DNA from 2 places in the Janibacter sp. Y6 genome. Region 1 is predicted to be linked to the other one. Evidence: predicted binding sites of a transcription regulator. Region 1 holds the regulator's gene; the other holds the start of a gene.

The links. Region 1 encodes Rex, which represses fermentation and respiration genes when NADH is low (regulators of the CRP and FNR family bind a similar motif). Its sites were predicted from a motif close to CTTGTGAANNNNTTCACAAG; they were not measured.
Region 2: a site for Rex is predicted at 4,684-4,703, ahead of L6241_RS10725 (geranylgeranyl reductase family protein). Genes of this name have one in related genera too.

Annotation. Positions count from the first base shown of each region.
Region 1 is NZ_JAKLYZ010000005.1:110,561-117,278, forward strand. It holds gene hemC (hydroxymethylbilane synthase) at 1-697, opposite strand, end outside; gene L6241_RS12675 (glutamyl-tRNA reductase) at 694-1,965, opposite strand; gene L6241_RS12680 (redox-sensing transcriptional repressor Rex) at 1,962-2,636, opposite strand; gene L6241_RS12685 (glutaredoxin family protein) at 2,789-3,043, opposite strand; gene L6241_RS12690 (1-acyl-sn-glycerol-3-phosphate acyltransferase) at 3,043-4,629, opposite strand; gene L6241_RS12695 (NAD-dependent epimerase/dehydratase family protein) at 4,629-5,678, opposite strand; gene L6241_RS12700 (AURKAIP1/COX24 domain-containing protein) at 5,824-5,922, opposite strand; gene L6241_RS12705 (helix-turn-helix domain-containing protein) at 6,108-6,305, opposite strand; gene L6241_RS12710 (acetoin utilization protein AcuC) at 6,489-6,718, opposite strand, start outside.
Region 2 is NZ_JAKLYZ010000004.1:90,109-96,826, reverse strand. It holds gene nuoE (NADH-quinone oxidoreductase subunit NuoE) at 1-80, opposite strand, end outside; gene L6241_RS10745 (NADH-quinone oxidoreductase subunit D) at 80-1,420, opposite strand; gene L6241_RS10740 (NADH-quinone oxidoreductase subunit C) at 1,420-2,304, opposite strand; gene L6241_RS10735 (NADH-quinone oxidoreductase subunit B family protein) at 2,301-2,888, opposite strand; gene L6241_RS10730 (NADH-quinone oxidoreductase subunit A) at 2,908-3,267, opposite strand; gene L6241_RS10725 (geranylgeranyl reductase family protein) at 3,343-4,668, opposite strand; gene L6241_RS10720 (demethylmenaquinone methyltransferase) at 4,780-5,475, opposite strand; gene L6241_RS10715 (isochorismate synthase MenF) at 5,573-6,718, shown strand, end outside.

The sequences.
Region 1 (6,718 bases):
CCTCGAGACGGGCGAGGAGGGCGCGCTCGGCGGTGACCGCCGCGCGGGTGTCCGGGTCGTCGAGCGGCGCGAGGGCCGCGATCGTCGTCTCGTCGTCCTCGCGGCACTCGACGGCGAGGGCGCCCTGCCCCGGGGCAGGGAGCATCTGGATGGGGTCGAGGTGCTCGGTGACGACGTCGGTCATGCCCAGACGGGTGAGCCCGGCGGCGGCGAGGACGACCGCGTCGACCTCGCGCCCGACCATGTCGAGGCGCCGCCCGACGTTGCCCCGGATGTCGCGGAAGTCGAGACCGAGGCCGAGGGCCGCGAGCTGGGCCCGGCGACGGGGCGAGCCGGTGCCGACGACCGAGCCCTCCGGCAGCTCGCCGAGGGTGAGCCCGTCGCGGGCGACGAGGCTGTCGCGGGGGTCGACCCGGGGCGGGATCGCGGCGATGGTCAGGCCCTGCTCGGGTGCGGTCGGCAGGTCCTTGAGGGAGTGCACGGCGACGTCGACCCGGCCGTCGCGCAGGGCGTGGCGCAGCGCAGAGGCGAAGACCCCGGTGCCGCCGAGCAGGCTCAGCGGAGCGCTCGTGACGTCACCCTCCGTCGTGATCTCGACGATCTCGACGTCGTGCCCGGCCGCTCGCAGGGCGTCGGCGACGTGGCCGGTCTGCGTCGTCGCGAGGGCACTGCGACGGGTCCCGATCCGCAAGGTCACGACAGCTCGCTCCCGTGCAGGTCGAAGAGGGCCCGGATCGCGTCCTCGTACTCGACGATGCGCCCGTCGATGGCCATCTCCTTGACGCGCACCGTCGGGCGGTGGAGGAGCTTCTCGACGACCCGGTGGATGGCGAGGTGGACCTCGGCGCGCTCGGCGTCGGTGAGGTCGGGCGTGCGCTGGTCGACCCGCTCGAGCTCACGGGTGACGACCTCGGCGGCCGCGGCGCGGATCGCGGTGACCGTCGGGGCGGCGACCTGCGCGGCGCGGTCGCTGAGGTGGCGGTGCACGGCGTCGGCGACGACACCGCGCGCGGCGCTCACCTCGGGCAGCTCGGTGCCGCGGCCGAGGGCCTGGCCGAGCTCGGCGAGCCCGAGACGGGTGACGCCGCGCAGCCCGCCGACCTCGACGGCCACGTCGTGGGGCATCGCGAGGTCGAGGTAGACCTGGGCGCGACCGGAGCGGGCGACCTGGGCGTCGGCGGCGGCGGCGAGGTCGACGACGAGACCGGTCGAGCCGGTGCACGAGATGACGACATCGGCCTGGGCGAGGGCGGCCTCGATCTCGGCGATCGGGCGCGCCTGCGCGTCGAGCCGGGTGGCGAGCGCGACGGCCCGCTCGTGCGTGCGGTTGACGACGGTGATCGAGCCGGCGCCGAGGCGCGAGGCGGTCGACGCGGCGAGCGAGCTCATCGAGCCCGCCCCGACGACGAGCACGTCGAGCCCCTCGACCGCGCCGAGCAGGTCGCGGGCGAGCTCGAGACCGACCTCGACGAGGGAGCGCGAGACGCGGTCCAGGCCGGTCTCGGTGCGCACGCGCTTGCCGGTGCGCAGGGCCTGCTGGAGCAGGTGGTTCAGAGCCGGGCCGGCCGCGCCGCTGTCCTGCCCGACGGCGAGCGCGTCGCGCAGCTGCGCGACGATCTGGGCCTCGCCGACGGCCATGGAGTCCAGCCCGGCGGCGACGTTGAAGACGTGGGCGACGGCGGCCTCGCCGTACTGGAGCTCGAGGTGCTCGACGAGGTCGTCCTGGGTGACCCCGGTGACACCGGTGAGGGCGGTGGTGAGATCGGCGACGGCGCCGTGGAAGGCGCTGACCTCCGCGTACACCTCGGTGCGGTTGCACGTCGAGACGACGACGACCTCGCTGATGTCCGGGCTCTCGAGGGCCGACTCCGTGAGCCGGGCCGCGACGTCCTGGCCGAGCGAGACCCGCTCGAGCAGCTGGATGGGCGTGCGGTGGTGGTTGAGACCGAAGACGACGGTGCTCATCGGGCGACCTCCAGGTCCGCACCGGGGCCGGTGCGGCGCTGCTCGTGGTAGGCGAGGATCTGCAGCTCGGTCGCGAGGTCGACCTTGCGGACCTGCACGTGGTCGGGCACCGAGATCACGCCGGGGGCGAAGTTGAGGATCGAGGAGAAGCCGGCGGCGACGAGCTGGTCGGCGACGTCCTGCGAGGAGGCGGCGGGGGCGGCGATGACGCCGATCGCGGCCTGGCCGCCCTCGGTGAGGCTCGGCAGCACCTCCATCGGCTGCACGACGAGGTCGCCCACCCGCTGGCCGACGAGCGCGGGGTCGCGGTCGAGGACGGCGACGACGGTGAAGCCCTGGGGCGCGAAGCCGCCGTACGAGGCGAGCGCGCGGCCGAGGTTGCCCATGCCGATGATGGCGACCGGCCAGTCCTGGGTGAGGCCGAGGGCCCGCGAGATCTGGTAGCGCAGGTGGCCGACGTCGTAGCCGACGCCGCGCACGCCGTAGGAGCCGAGGTGGCTGAGGTCCTTGCGCAGCTTCGCGCTGCTCACCCCCGAGCTCGTCGCGAGCTCCTCCGAGGAGACCGAGCCGACGCCCTGCGCCACGAGCCCGTCGAGTGCCCTGAGGTACCCGGGCAGGCGCGCCACGGTCGCGTCGGGGATCCCGCGCTTGGCTGCGCTGGTGGCGGTCACGATCGACTCGCTGCTCCTCTCTGCGCCGCGAGCACAGGTGGCGCGAGCGGCGACCAACTCAGGCTAACGGCTTGTGAACATTTGCACAAAGTCACGACGACCCGTGGTCGTGGCCACGCCCGAAGGGGTGGGCGGGCTCCCCCTTCGGCCCGTCAGGACCGCTCGAGGGCCGCCCGGAGGCGGGTCTCGTCGACCCGCCAGTAGTCGTGCTGCGCCCCGTCGACGAAGGTCACCGGGACCTCCTCCGAGTACCGTGCGAGCAGCTCGGGGTCGCGGTCGACGTCGACGACCTCGACGTCGAGGTCGTGCTCGGCGGCGACCCGGCGCACGGTCTCGAGCGCGACGACGCACAGGTGGCACCCCTCACGGGTGACGACGGCCAGGCGACCGGCAGGAGCCCAGGCCATCAGAAGAAGACCGAGCGACGGGTCATGAGCACGGAGTACAGCGTCTGCTGGATCGTCTCGCGCACCTGGTCGGTGAGGTCGAAGACGAGCGCGGGGTCGTCGGCGGCCGTCGGGCCCAGGCTCGCGGTGTCGACGGGCGGGCTGAACTCGATGATCCACTTGCTCGGCAGCGGCACGAGGCCGAGCGGGCCGAGGAGCGGGAAGGTCGGCGTGATCGGTGCGTACGGCGCGCCGAGCAGCCGGGCGAGGGTCTTGGCGTTGCCGACCATCGGGTAGATCTCCTCGGCCCCGACGACCGAGCACGGGATGATCGGCACCTCGCTGCGGATCGCCGCTGCGACGAAGCCGCCCCGGCCGAAGCGCTGCAGCTTGTAGCGCTCGCGGAAGGGCTTGCCGACACCCTTGAAGCCCTCGGGCCACACCCCGACGAGCTCGCCGGAGGTCATGAGGCGCTCCGCGTCCGGGTTCGTCGCCAGCGTCGCGCCGGTCTTGCGCGCGAAGTCGCCGACGACGGGCAGCGCGAAGACGAGGTCGGCCCCGAGCATGCGCAGGAAGCGGTGCTGCGGGTGCGCGTCGTGGATCGCCAGCTGGGTCATCACCGAGTCGAGGGCGATGGTGCCGGAGTGGTTGGAGACGACGAGCGCGCCGCCGGTGGCCGGGATGTTCTCGATGCCGCGGACCTCGACGCGGAACCACCGGTCCTTGAGCAGGCGCAGCACCGGGAAGGCGGTGTGCAGGGTGAAGTCCTCGTCGAAGCCGAAGTCGTCGACGCTGTAGTCGCCCTGGACCCGGCGGCGCAGGAAGGACAGGACCTCGCCGAGTCGGCGCTCCCACTCCTCGCCCGCCGCGTTGCTCACCGCCCCGCCGATGGTGCGCGACGCGACCTGGCCGGCCGAGAGCGCGACGGAGAGCAGCTCGGCGACGCCCGGGGCGAGCGCGGTGCCGCTGCTCGGGGTGCCCTCGGCGGGTGCCGACGCGGGCGAAGGGGTCGTCGGCGCGGTGGCCACGCGCGGCCTCGGGGTGGTCGCCCGCCGGGGGCGACGGGTGCCCGTGCCCTCGCCGTCGACGACGCGCAGGGCCGGGGCGCCCGCGGCGCGGGTGGTGCGCGTCGTGCGGGCCGGTCGCGACGCCCCCTTCGTCGTCCCTGACGTCGGGGCGGAGCCGCCGACCGCGGCGGCCGGGCGGCTCGCCCGGCGGGAGGCGGTCGGGCGCGAGGCCGACGACGCGGTGGTCTTCTTCGTCGGGGGCGCCGTCGTCTCGCTGCCGGCGAGCAGGGGGGTCGAGCGGCGTCGGGCCCGCTCGCCGCCGGCGCGCTCGGCCGCCGCGGCGACCGCGGAGCGCGGGGCGGCGGTCTTCGTGGTCGACGCCTTCTTCGCGGTGGGCTTGGGGGCCGTGGTCTTCTTCGCGGCGGCGGTCTTCTGCGTGGTGGCCTTCGTCGCGGCAGCGGTCTTCCGCGTGGTGGTCTTCTTCGCGGCGACAGTCTTGCGCGTGGTGGCCTTCGTCGCCGCCGTCTTCTTCGCGCTCTTCGCGGGCGTCGCAGCCCGCGCGGTCTTCTTCGTCGTGCTCGACGGTGTGCGCTGCGCCATCAGTCCTTCTTCCCGGGGCGGTCGATCACGGACATGGCGCGCTCGGCGGCCTCGGCGGCCCGCCAGCTCGAGCGGGTGCCCCCGCCGGGCAGCACCATCCGGTGCCGCAGGGTCTGCGCGAAGGACTCGAAGGCCTCTCGCGTCGTGTACCGCGGCTCGAAGTGCAGCTCGCGGCGCATCTTCGTCGTGTCGAGACCGCGCCCGAAGGCGAGCAGGTCGAGCTGGTCGACGCTCGCGTCGACGACCCCGGCGCGCTGGAGCGCCCCCGCGACGAGACCGGTGCCGATGCGGGGCACGGGGACGAAGGGGCGACCGGCGATGTTCGCGGCCTGGCTGGCGGTGATGATCCCGTCGCCGGCGATGTTGACGCTGCCGACGGCGGGTGCGGTCACGGCGTGCGCGAGGGCGTCGGTGACGTCGTCCTCGTGGACGAACTGCAGACGCGCGTCGTAGCCCAGCGGCAGCGGGACGACCGGCAGCGAGAAGTGGTCGGTCATCGCCGTGCGCACCCGGGGCCCGATGACGTTGGCGAAGCGCAGCATGGTGATCTCGACGTCGGGGCGGCGGCGGGCGAAGCCCCGCACGTAGCCCTCAACCTCGACCGAGTCACGGCCCCAGCCCCCGGAGGGCAGCCGGCGTGCCGAGTACTCCTCGCGGAACATCGCGGGGTCCTTCGGGCTCGACCCGTAGATCGCCGCCGTCGACTTCACGACGAGACGACGCAGCGCGGGCGCCTTCTGGCAGGCCGCGAGGAGCTGCATCGTCCCGATGACGTTGATCTCCTTCTGCGTCGTGCGCCCGCCGCTCGCCGCCGGGGTGGCGATGACCGCCATGTGCACGACCGTGTCGACGTCGTGGTCGGCGATGATCCGCGCGATGAGCGGGCTGCGGATGTCGGCCCGGACGAACTCGGCCCGGCCGATGCCGTGGCGCGGGGGCACGACGTCGACGCCGATGATCCGCCCCACGGACTCCTCCGCGCTCAGCCGGCGGGCGTAGGCGCCTCCGAGGTGGCGGGACACCCCGGTGATGAGCACGGTGCTCGCCACGGATCACTCCTTCTGGTCGACGTCGCGTCGAGCGTAACCAGCGGCACGCCGCGATGTGCGCCGCGCGCGGGCACGGGCTGGGTGAGTCGTCCCACCCCAGGTGCGCGAAGGGGCCCCGACCGGCGGTCGGGGCCCCTTCGGGCGCTCACTTCTTGTTGCGGCGCTGGTGACGCGTCTTGCGCAGCAGCTTGCGGTGCTTCTTCTTCGCCATCCGCTTGCGGCGCTTCTTGATGACAGAACCCATGCAACGTCCTTCGTGGTCGGTCGGCCGCCGTGAGGCGACCTCTGGTGCTCCTCGGCCGGCGGCGGTGCAGGCGCGCGATGTGCTGCAGCACGCCGTGCCGACCGGTAGTCGTGAGAGTCGGTCGCCAAGCCTATCCGGCCCCGCTCCGTGCCCCAAACGTGGGGCCGCGACCGCTCCCCCTTCGCTCAGGCGGTCTCGACGAAGGAGGAGTCGAGGTAGTCGTTGACCGCGTCCTGCGGGACGCGGAAGGAGCGACCGACGCGCACGGCGGGCAGCTCGCCGTTGTGGACCATCCGGTAGACGGTCATCTTCGAGACCCGCATGATCGAGGCCACCTCGGCAACAGTGAGGAATCGGACCTCACTGAGTCGGTCGTCGGACATCTGGCCACCTCGGTCTCTGCACGGTCGTAGCGTTGGCGCACGTCACCAACGGACGGCTACGTCCTGTGCAGGGTAACCATAGGGGCACATGTGACGGCTGGGAAGTGGGTGTGAGAAATCGGTGGGCCCACGTCCACCCGACACGCCGTGGAGCGCCGAGAAAGTCCCGGTGGGATCGGGCGGTCAGTCGACCCAGACGTCGAGACCGTGCGCGGGGAAGACCGCCTCGCGGGTCGCCATGATCGCCCGGTCGACGTCGCTGTGCGGGTTGTAGCCCATCGACCACGGCTGCACCCAGATGGGCAGCTCGCCCGCGGGCAGGTCACCCATCGTGCGCGGCGGCTCCGAGCCGGCGACCTGCAGCACGTGCTCCGCGTACTCCTGCGGGACGCTCGTCGCGGGGTCGACCGGGG
Region 2 (6,718 bases), on a different contig from region 1:
TCGGCCGGGTAGGGCTCCTTGCTCTCGCTCGGGACGTGGAGGTGCCCCGAGGCGGTCTGCTCTGCGAAGTTGCCGGACATCAGCGGTCCACGCCTCCCATGACGGGGTCGAGCGAGGCGACGGCGACGATGACGTCGGCGAGGTTGCCGCCCTCGCACATCGCCGCGGTGGCCTGCAGGTTGTTGAAGCTCGGGTCGCGGAAGTGCGCCCGGTAGGGGCGGGTGCCGCCGTCGGAGACGAGGTGGCAGCCGAGCTCGCCCTTCGGCGACTCGACGGCGACGTACGCCTGGCCCGGCGGGACCCGGAAGCCCTCGGTGACGAGCTTGAAGTGGTGGATGAGCGCCTCCATCGAGGTGCCCATGATCGTGCGGATGTGCTCGAGGCTGTTGCCCATGCCGTCGCCGCCGACCGCGAGCTGCGAGGGCCACGCGATCTTCTTGTCCTCGACCATGACCGGGCCGGGGTTGGCCTGGAGCTCGTCGGTGACCTGCTCGATGATCCGCAGGCTCTGGTGGATCTCGTCGAGACGGATGCACAGCCGGTCGTAGGAGTCGGCGCCGGTGCGGGTGATGACGTCGAAGTCGTACTTCTCGTACCCGCAGTAGGGGCTGAGCTTGCGCAGGTCGTGCGGCAGGCCCGCCGAGCGCAGCACGGGACCGGTGATGCCGAGCGCCATGCAGCCGGTGAGGCTGAGGTAGCCGACCCCCTTCGTGCGGCCCTTGAGGATCGGGGCCTCGAGGAGGAGCTTCTCCAGCTCGTGGATGCCCTGGCGGATGAGCGGCACGTTCTCGCGGATCTTGTCGATCGCGCCGTGCGGCAGGTCCTGGGCGACGCCGCCGGGACGGATGTAGGCGTTGTTCATCCGCAGACCGGTGATGTTCTCGATGATCGACAGGATCCGCTCGCGCTCGCGGAAGCCGATCGTCATGACCGTCGTCGCGCCCATCTCCATGCCGCCGGTGCCCATGGCGATGAGGTGGGAGGAGATGCGGGTGAGCTCCATCATGAGCACCCGGATCGCGCTCGCGCGCTCGGGGATCTGCTCCTCGATGCCGAGGAGGCGCTCGATGGCCAGGCAGTAGGCCGCCTCCTGGAACATCGGGGTGAGGTAGTCCATGCGGGTGCAGAAGGTCACGCCCTGGGTCCAGGTGCGGAACTCCATGTTCTTCTCGATGCCCGTGTGGAGGTAGCCGATGCCCGCGCGGGTCTCGGTCACCGTCTCGCCGTCGAGCTCGAGGATGAGCCGGAGCACGCCGTGGGTCGACGGGTGCTGCGGGCCCATGTTGACGACGATCCGCTCCTCGGGGTGCATCCCGAGCTCGCCGATCTGCTCGTCCCAGTCTCCGCCGGAGACGTCGACGACGTAGCCCTGCGTCGCCTCGTCGGCGGCGCCGGTCGCGTGGAAGGTTTGAGCGCTCATCAGCTGTACGACCTCCGCTGGTCCGGCGGCGGCACGGTGCCGCCCTTGTACTCGACGGGCACGCCGCCGAGCGGGTAGTCCTTGCGCTGGGGGTGACCGGGCCAGTCGTCCGGCATGAGGATCCGGGTGAGGTCCGGTCGGCCCTCGAAGACGATGCCGAACATGTCCCACGTCTCGCGCTCGTGCCAGTCGGCGGCGGGGTAGACGTGGACGATGCTCGGGATCCGCGGGTCGGCGTCGGGCACGGCCACCTCGACGCGCACCCGGCGACCGCCGTGGGTGATGGAGAGCAGGTGGTAGACGGCGTGGAGCTCCTCGCCGACCTGCTGGGGGTGGTGCACGCCGGAGACCGACACGCACATCTCGAAGCGCAGCCGGGGGTCGTCGCGCAGCGCCTGCATGACCGACGGCAGCTCGGCCGGTGCGACGTGCAGGGTCAGCTCGCCGCGGTCGACGACGACGCTGCGCACCGGCGTGCCGCCGGTCGCGTCCTGCAGGTGGTCGACGACCTCGTCGAAGTAGCTGCCGTAGGGCCGCTCGGCGGCGCCCGGGAAGAGGATCGGGGAGCGCAGGCCGCCGTAGCCGGAGGTGTCTCCCCCCTTCGCCGCGCCGAACATGCCGGTGCGCTCGCCGACGACGACCGCGCCGGCGGGGTCGCCCGCGGTCGAGCGGGTCGAGGCGTCGCCGGGGCCCTGGCCCGAGCTCTGCTGCGGGGTGGCCGACGGCGCGTCGGCGACGACGTTGGTCCGTTCGACGGGGCGCTGCTCGCCCTGCAGCCCGCTCACGGGCGGCAGGTCGGGGTTGCCGGTGCCGGTCAGGCCCGCGCCCTCGGGGCGCACGGGGTCGCCCGTCGTGCCCGGGGTGTCCTTGTCCTGCTCGCTCATGCGAGGAGATTCCTTCCGACGAGGCCCTCGTGGTCGTGCGTGGGCGCGAGCAGCTCGGTCGGGGTCGCGCCGAGCGCGGCCTGCTCGGCCGCGCGGGCGGCGGCGACGCGGTTGACGCCGAGCTTGCTGCCCTGGATCTGGCCGTGCAGCTCGATGATCGCGTTGAGCAGCATCTCCGGGCGCGGCGGGCAGCCGGGCAGGTAGATGTCGACGGGGATGATGTGGTCGACGCCCTGGACGATGGCGTAGTTGTTGAACATCCCGCCCGAGCTCGCGCAGACGCCCATCGAGATGACCCACTTCGGGTTGGCCATCTGGTCGTAGACCTGGCGCACGACGGGGGCCATCTTCTGGCTCACCCGGCCGGCGACGATCATGAGGTCGGCCTGGCGCGGGGTCGCGGCGAAGCGCTCCATGCCGAAGCGGGCGAGGTCGTAGTGCGGGGTGCCGACGGCCATCATCTCGATGGCGCAGCAGGCCAGGCCGAAGGTCGCCGGCCAGATCGAGGCCTTGCGCATGTAGCCGGCGACGTTCTCGAGCGTCGTCAGGGCGATCCCTGCCGGCAGCTTCTCCTCAAGTCCCATCAGTGTGCTCCCTTTCGCGTCAGTCCCACTCGAGGCCGCCGCGACGCCACACGTAGGCGTAGGCGACGAAGATGGTGATCATGAAGAGCACCATCTCGACGAGTGCGAAGAGGCCGAGGTTGTCGAAGGCGACGGCGAAAGGCAGCAGGAAAAGCGTCTCGACGTCGAAGATGATGAAGAGCATCGCGGTGAGGTAGTACTTCACCGGGAAGCGGCCGCCCTCGGCGGCCTGGGGGGTGGGCTGGATGCCGCACTCGTAGGCCTGGGCCTTGGCGGAGTTGTACCGGGCCGGGCCGACGACCAGGCTGGTGCCCACCGACAGGAGGGCGAAGCCCAGACCCAGGGCCAGCAGGATGCCGAGCGGGATGTAGGGGTTCATCGCGTCATGACCTCGCTTTCCGTCAGCACGCTGTGACGCATGTCATTCATCCTAGGGGTCGTCATCGAAGCCTCCTCAGGCGCTCGGCGCCAGGCGCGTCATCGCCTGGATGACGCGGTCGTCGAGGCCGCCGCCGCTCTCCTGCGGCAGGTTGGCCATGAGCTTGAGCATGAAGCGCATGAGCGTCGTCCGGGGGAGACCGTACTTCGTCGCCAGGCGCATGATCTCCGGCTTGCCGATGAGCTTGGCGAACTCGGCACCGATCCGGAAGTAGCCGCCGTGCATCTGCTTCATCCGCAGGACGTAGCGCTGCAGCACGGCCTCGCGGGCCGCCAGGCTGCTCGCGCGCAGCGCCTCGTCGATGACCTCTGCGGCGACGAAGGCGGCCTCGAGGGCGTAGTCGATGCCCTCGCCGTTGAAGGGGTTGACCATGCCGCCGGAGTCGCCGACGAGGAGCAGGCCCCGGTCGTACAGCGGCTGGCGGTTGAAGGCCATCGGCAGGGCCGCGGACTTGATCGGGCCGGTGATTGTCGCCTCGGAGATGCCCCACTCGTCGGGCATCGAGGCCACCCAGCGGCGCATGACGTCCTTGTAGTCCGTGCGCCCGAAGGCCTCGGAGGTGTTGAGGATGCCCAGGCCGATGTTGCTGCGCCCGTCGCCGAGACCGAAGAGCCAGCCGTAGCCGGGCATGAGGATGTCGCGGCCGTCCTCCCCCTTCGTCCACAGCTCGAGGTGGGACTCCATGTAGTCGTCCGTGTGGCGCGGCGTCTCGTAGTAGGCGCGCACCGCGACGCCCATCGGGCGGTCCTCGCGCTTCTCGCGGCCGAGGGCCACGGCCAGGCGCGAGCTCACGCCGTCGGCGGCGACGACGACGGGCGCCCGGTAGGTGACCCGCTCCCCCGTCGCGCGCCCGGTCTCGGACATGACCTTGGCGACGACGCCGACGACGCGGCCGTCGTCGTCGAGGACGGGCTCGGTGACGTTGCGCCGCTCGACCAGCTCGGCGCCGCAGCGCTCGGCGTGCCGGGCGAGGTACTCGTCGAGGTCCTCGCGGCCGCGGGCCATGCCGAAGGAGGGGAAGGAGTCGACCTCGGGCCAGTCGAGCTGGAGGCGCATGCCGCCGCCGATGATGCGCAGGCCCTTGTTGTGGGCCCAACCGTCGGTCTCGGCGGTGGGGACCTCGAGGTGGATGAGCTGGCGGACCGCGCGCGGGGTGAGCCCGTCGCCGCAGATCTTGTCGCGGGGGAAGGAGGTCTTCTCGAGCAGGACGACGCGGCGGCCGGCCTTGGCCAGCCAGGCGGCGGTCGCGCTGCCCCCCGGACCGGCACCGACGACGACGACGTCCGCGTGCACGACGTCGCCGTCGAGCCGCGGGGTGGGGGCGTCAGCAGGGGTGGTCACGCTCGTCCTCGGGTGCTTGTGAAGGGATTCACGAACTACGACAGGGTACGTGCCGGTCGCGAAGGGGTGCAGTGAGGTTGTCCTAACCTGGCCCGTCGGGCCCGGGTCGGGTCAGGCCGGGTTGATCCCGCGGTGGAGGGCGACGATCCCGGCCGAGAGGTTGGTCCACTCGACGTCGCGCCAGCCGGCGGTGGCGAGGTCGCTCGCCAGCTCGCGCTGGCCGGGCCAGGCCTGGATCGACTCGGCGAGGTAGACGTAGGAGTCGGGGTTCGAGGAGATCCGGCGGGCCACGGCGGGCAGCGCGCCCATGAGGTAGCGCTTGTAGATCGTGCGGAAGCCCGGGACGACGGGGTCGCTGAACTCGCAGACGACGAGCCGGCCCCCCGGACGGGTGACCCGGCGGAACTCCGCGAGCGCGACGTGCCGGTCGGCGACGTTGCGCAGCCCGAAGGACATCGTCACGGCGTCGAAGGTGTCGTCGGCGAAGGGGAGGCGCATCGCGTCGGCCGCGGTGAGGGCGAGCGCGGGGTTGCGCCGGCGACCCTCGCGCAGCATCCCCAGGGAGAAGTCGGCGGGGACGACGTCGACCCCGCGGGCCGCGAAGGGCTCGCTCGAGGTGGCGGTGCCCGCCGCGATGTCGAGGACCCGCTCGCCGGTCTGCGCGTCGACGGCCTCCACGACGGCCGTGCGCCACGCGCGGTCCTGGCCGAGGGAGAGGACGTCGTTGGTGAGGTCGTAGCGCTTCGCGACGTCGTCGAACATCGTCGCGACGTCCTTGGGGTCCTTCTCGAGGGAGGCGCGGATCATGGGCCCATCCTCGCACCCGGGACCCTGCCGCACGGACGGGCAGGAGGACGGCCGTGAGGACGGCCACGCCCGGGGGCAGGCGTACGCTGATCGGGCGATGACCACCCTCGACCCCGCCCTGGCGCGCCTCGACGCCCGCACCTCCCCCTCGTCGTCCCCGCGCCTGGTCTGCCGGACCGTGCGGGTGCCCGCGACCCGGGTCGGTGACCTCCTGGCCCTCCTGCCCGACGACACCTCGCAGGTGCTCTCGTGGGTGCGACGCGGCGAGGGGCTCGTCGGCTGGGGCGAGGTGGCCGGGCTGTCGGTCACCGGTGAGGACCGCTTCGGGCGGGCGCAGGACTGGTGGCGCGAGATCACCGCGGTCGCCGACGTCGAGGACGAGGTCGAGGTGCCCGGCACCGGACCGATCTGCTTCGGCTCGATGGCCTACTCCGCCCGCTCGCAGACCCCCTCCCGCCTCGTCGTCCCCGCCGTCGTCGTCGGTCGCCGGGGCCGCGACGCCTGGGTGACGACGACCTGGCTCGCGGGCGAGGAGCCCTCCCCCGCGGACGACGCGGTCGAGACCTCCCTTCGCCCCTCCCCGGCGCCGCGCGCGCCGGAGTCGATCCGCTTCAGCGACGGCGACCTCTCGGCCGGCTCGTGGGCCGGGATCGTCGAGCAGGCCGTCGCGCGGATCAGCGCCGGCGAGCTCGACAAGGTCGTCCTCGCCCGCAGCCTCGACGTCGAGGCCGACTCGCGCATCGACCCCCGATGGGTGCTGCAGCGCCTCGCGCAGGACTACGACACGACGTGGGTCTTCTCCGTCGCCGGTCTCGTCGGCGCGACCCCGGAGATGCTCGTGCGCCTCGAGCGCGGGCTCGTCACCTCGCGGGTGCTCGCCGGCACGATCCGGCGCACCGGCGACGACAGCCACGACCTCGCGCTCGCGGGCTCGCTCGCGCGCAGCAGCAAGGACCTCGAGGAGCACGAGTACGCCGTGCGCTCGGTCGCCGACGCCCTCGCCGCGCACACCTCCTCGATCAACGTGCCGGAGTCCCCCTTCGTCCTGCACCTGACGAACGTCATGCACCTCGCGACCGATGTCGCCGGGGTCGTCGACGACACGTCGACCTCGCTCGCGCTCGCGGCCTCGCTGCACCCCTCCGCCGCCGTCTGCGGCACGCCGACCCCCGTCGCCGACGGGCTCATCGGCGAGCTCGAGCAGATGGACCGCGGCCGCTACGCCGGACCGGTGGGCTGGATG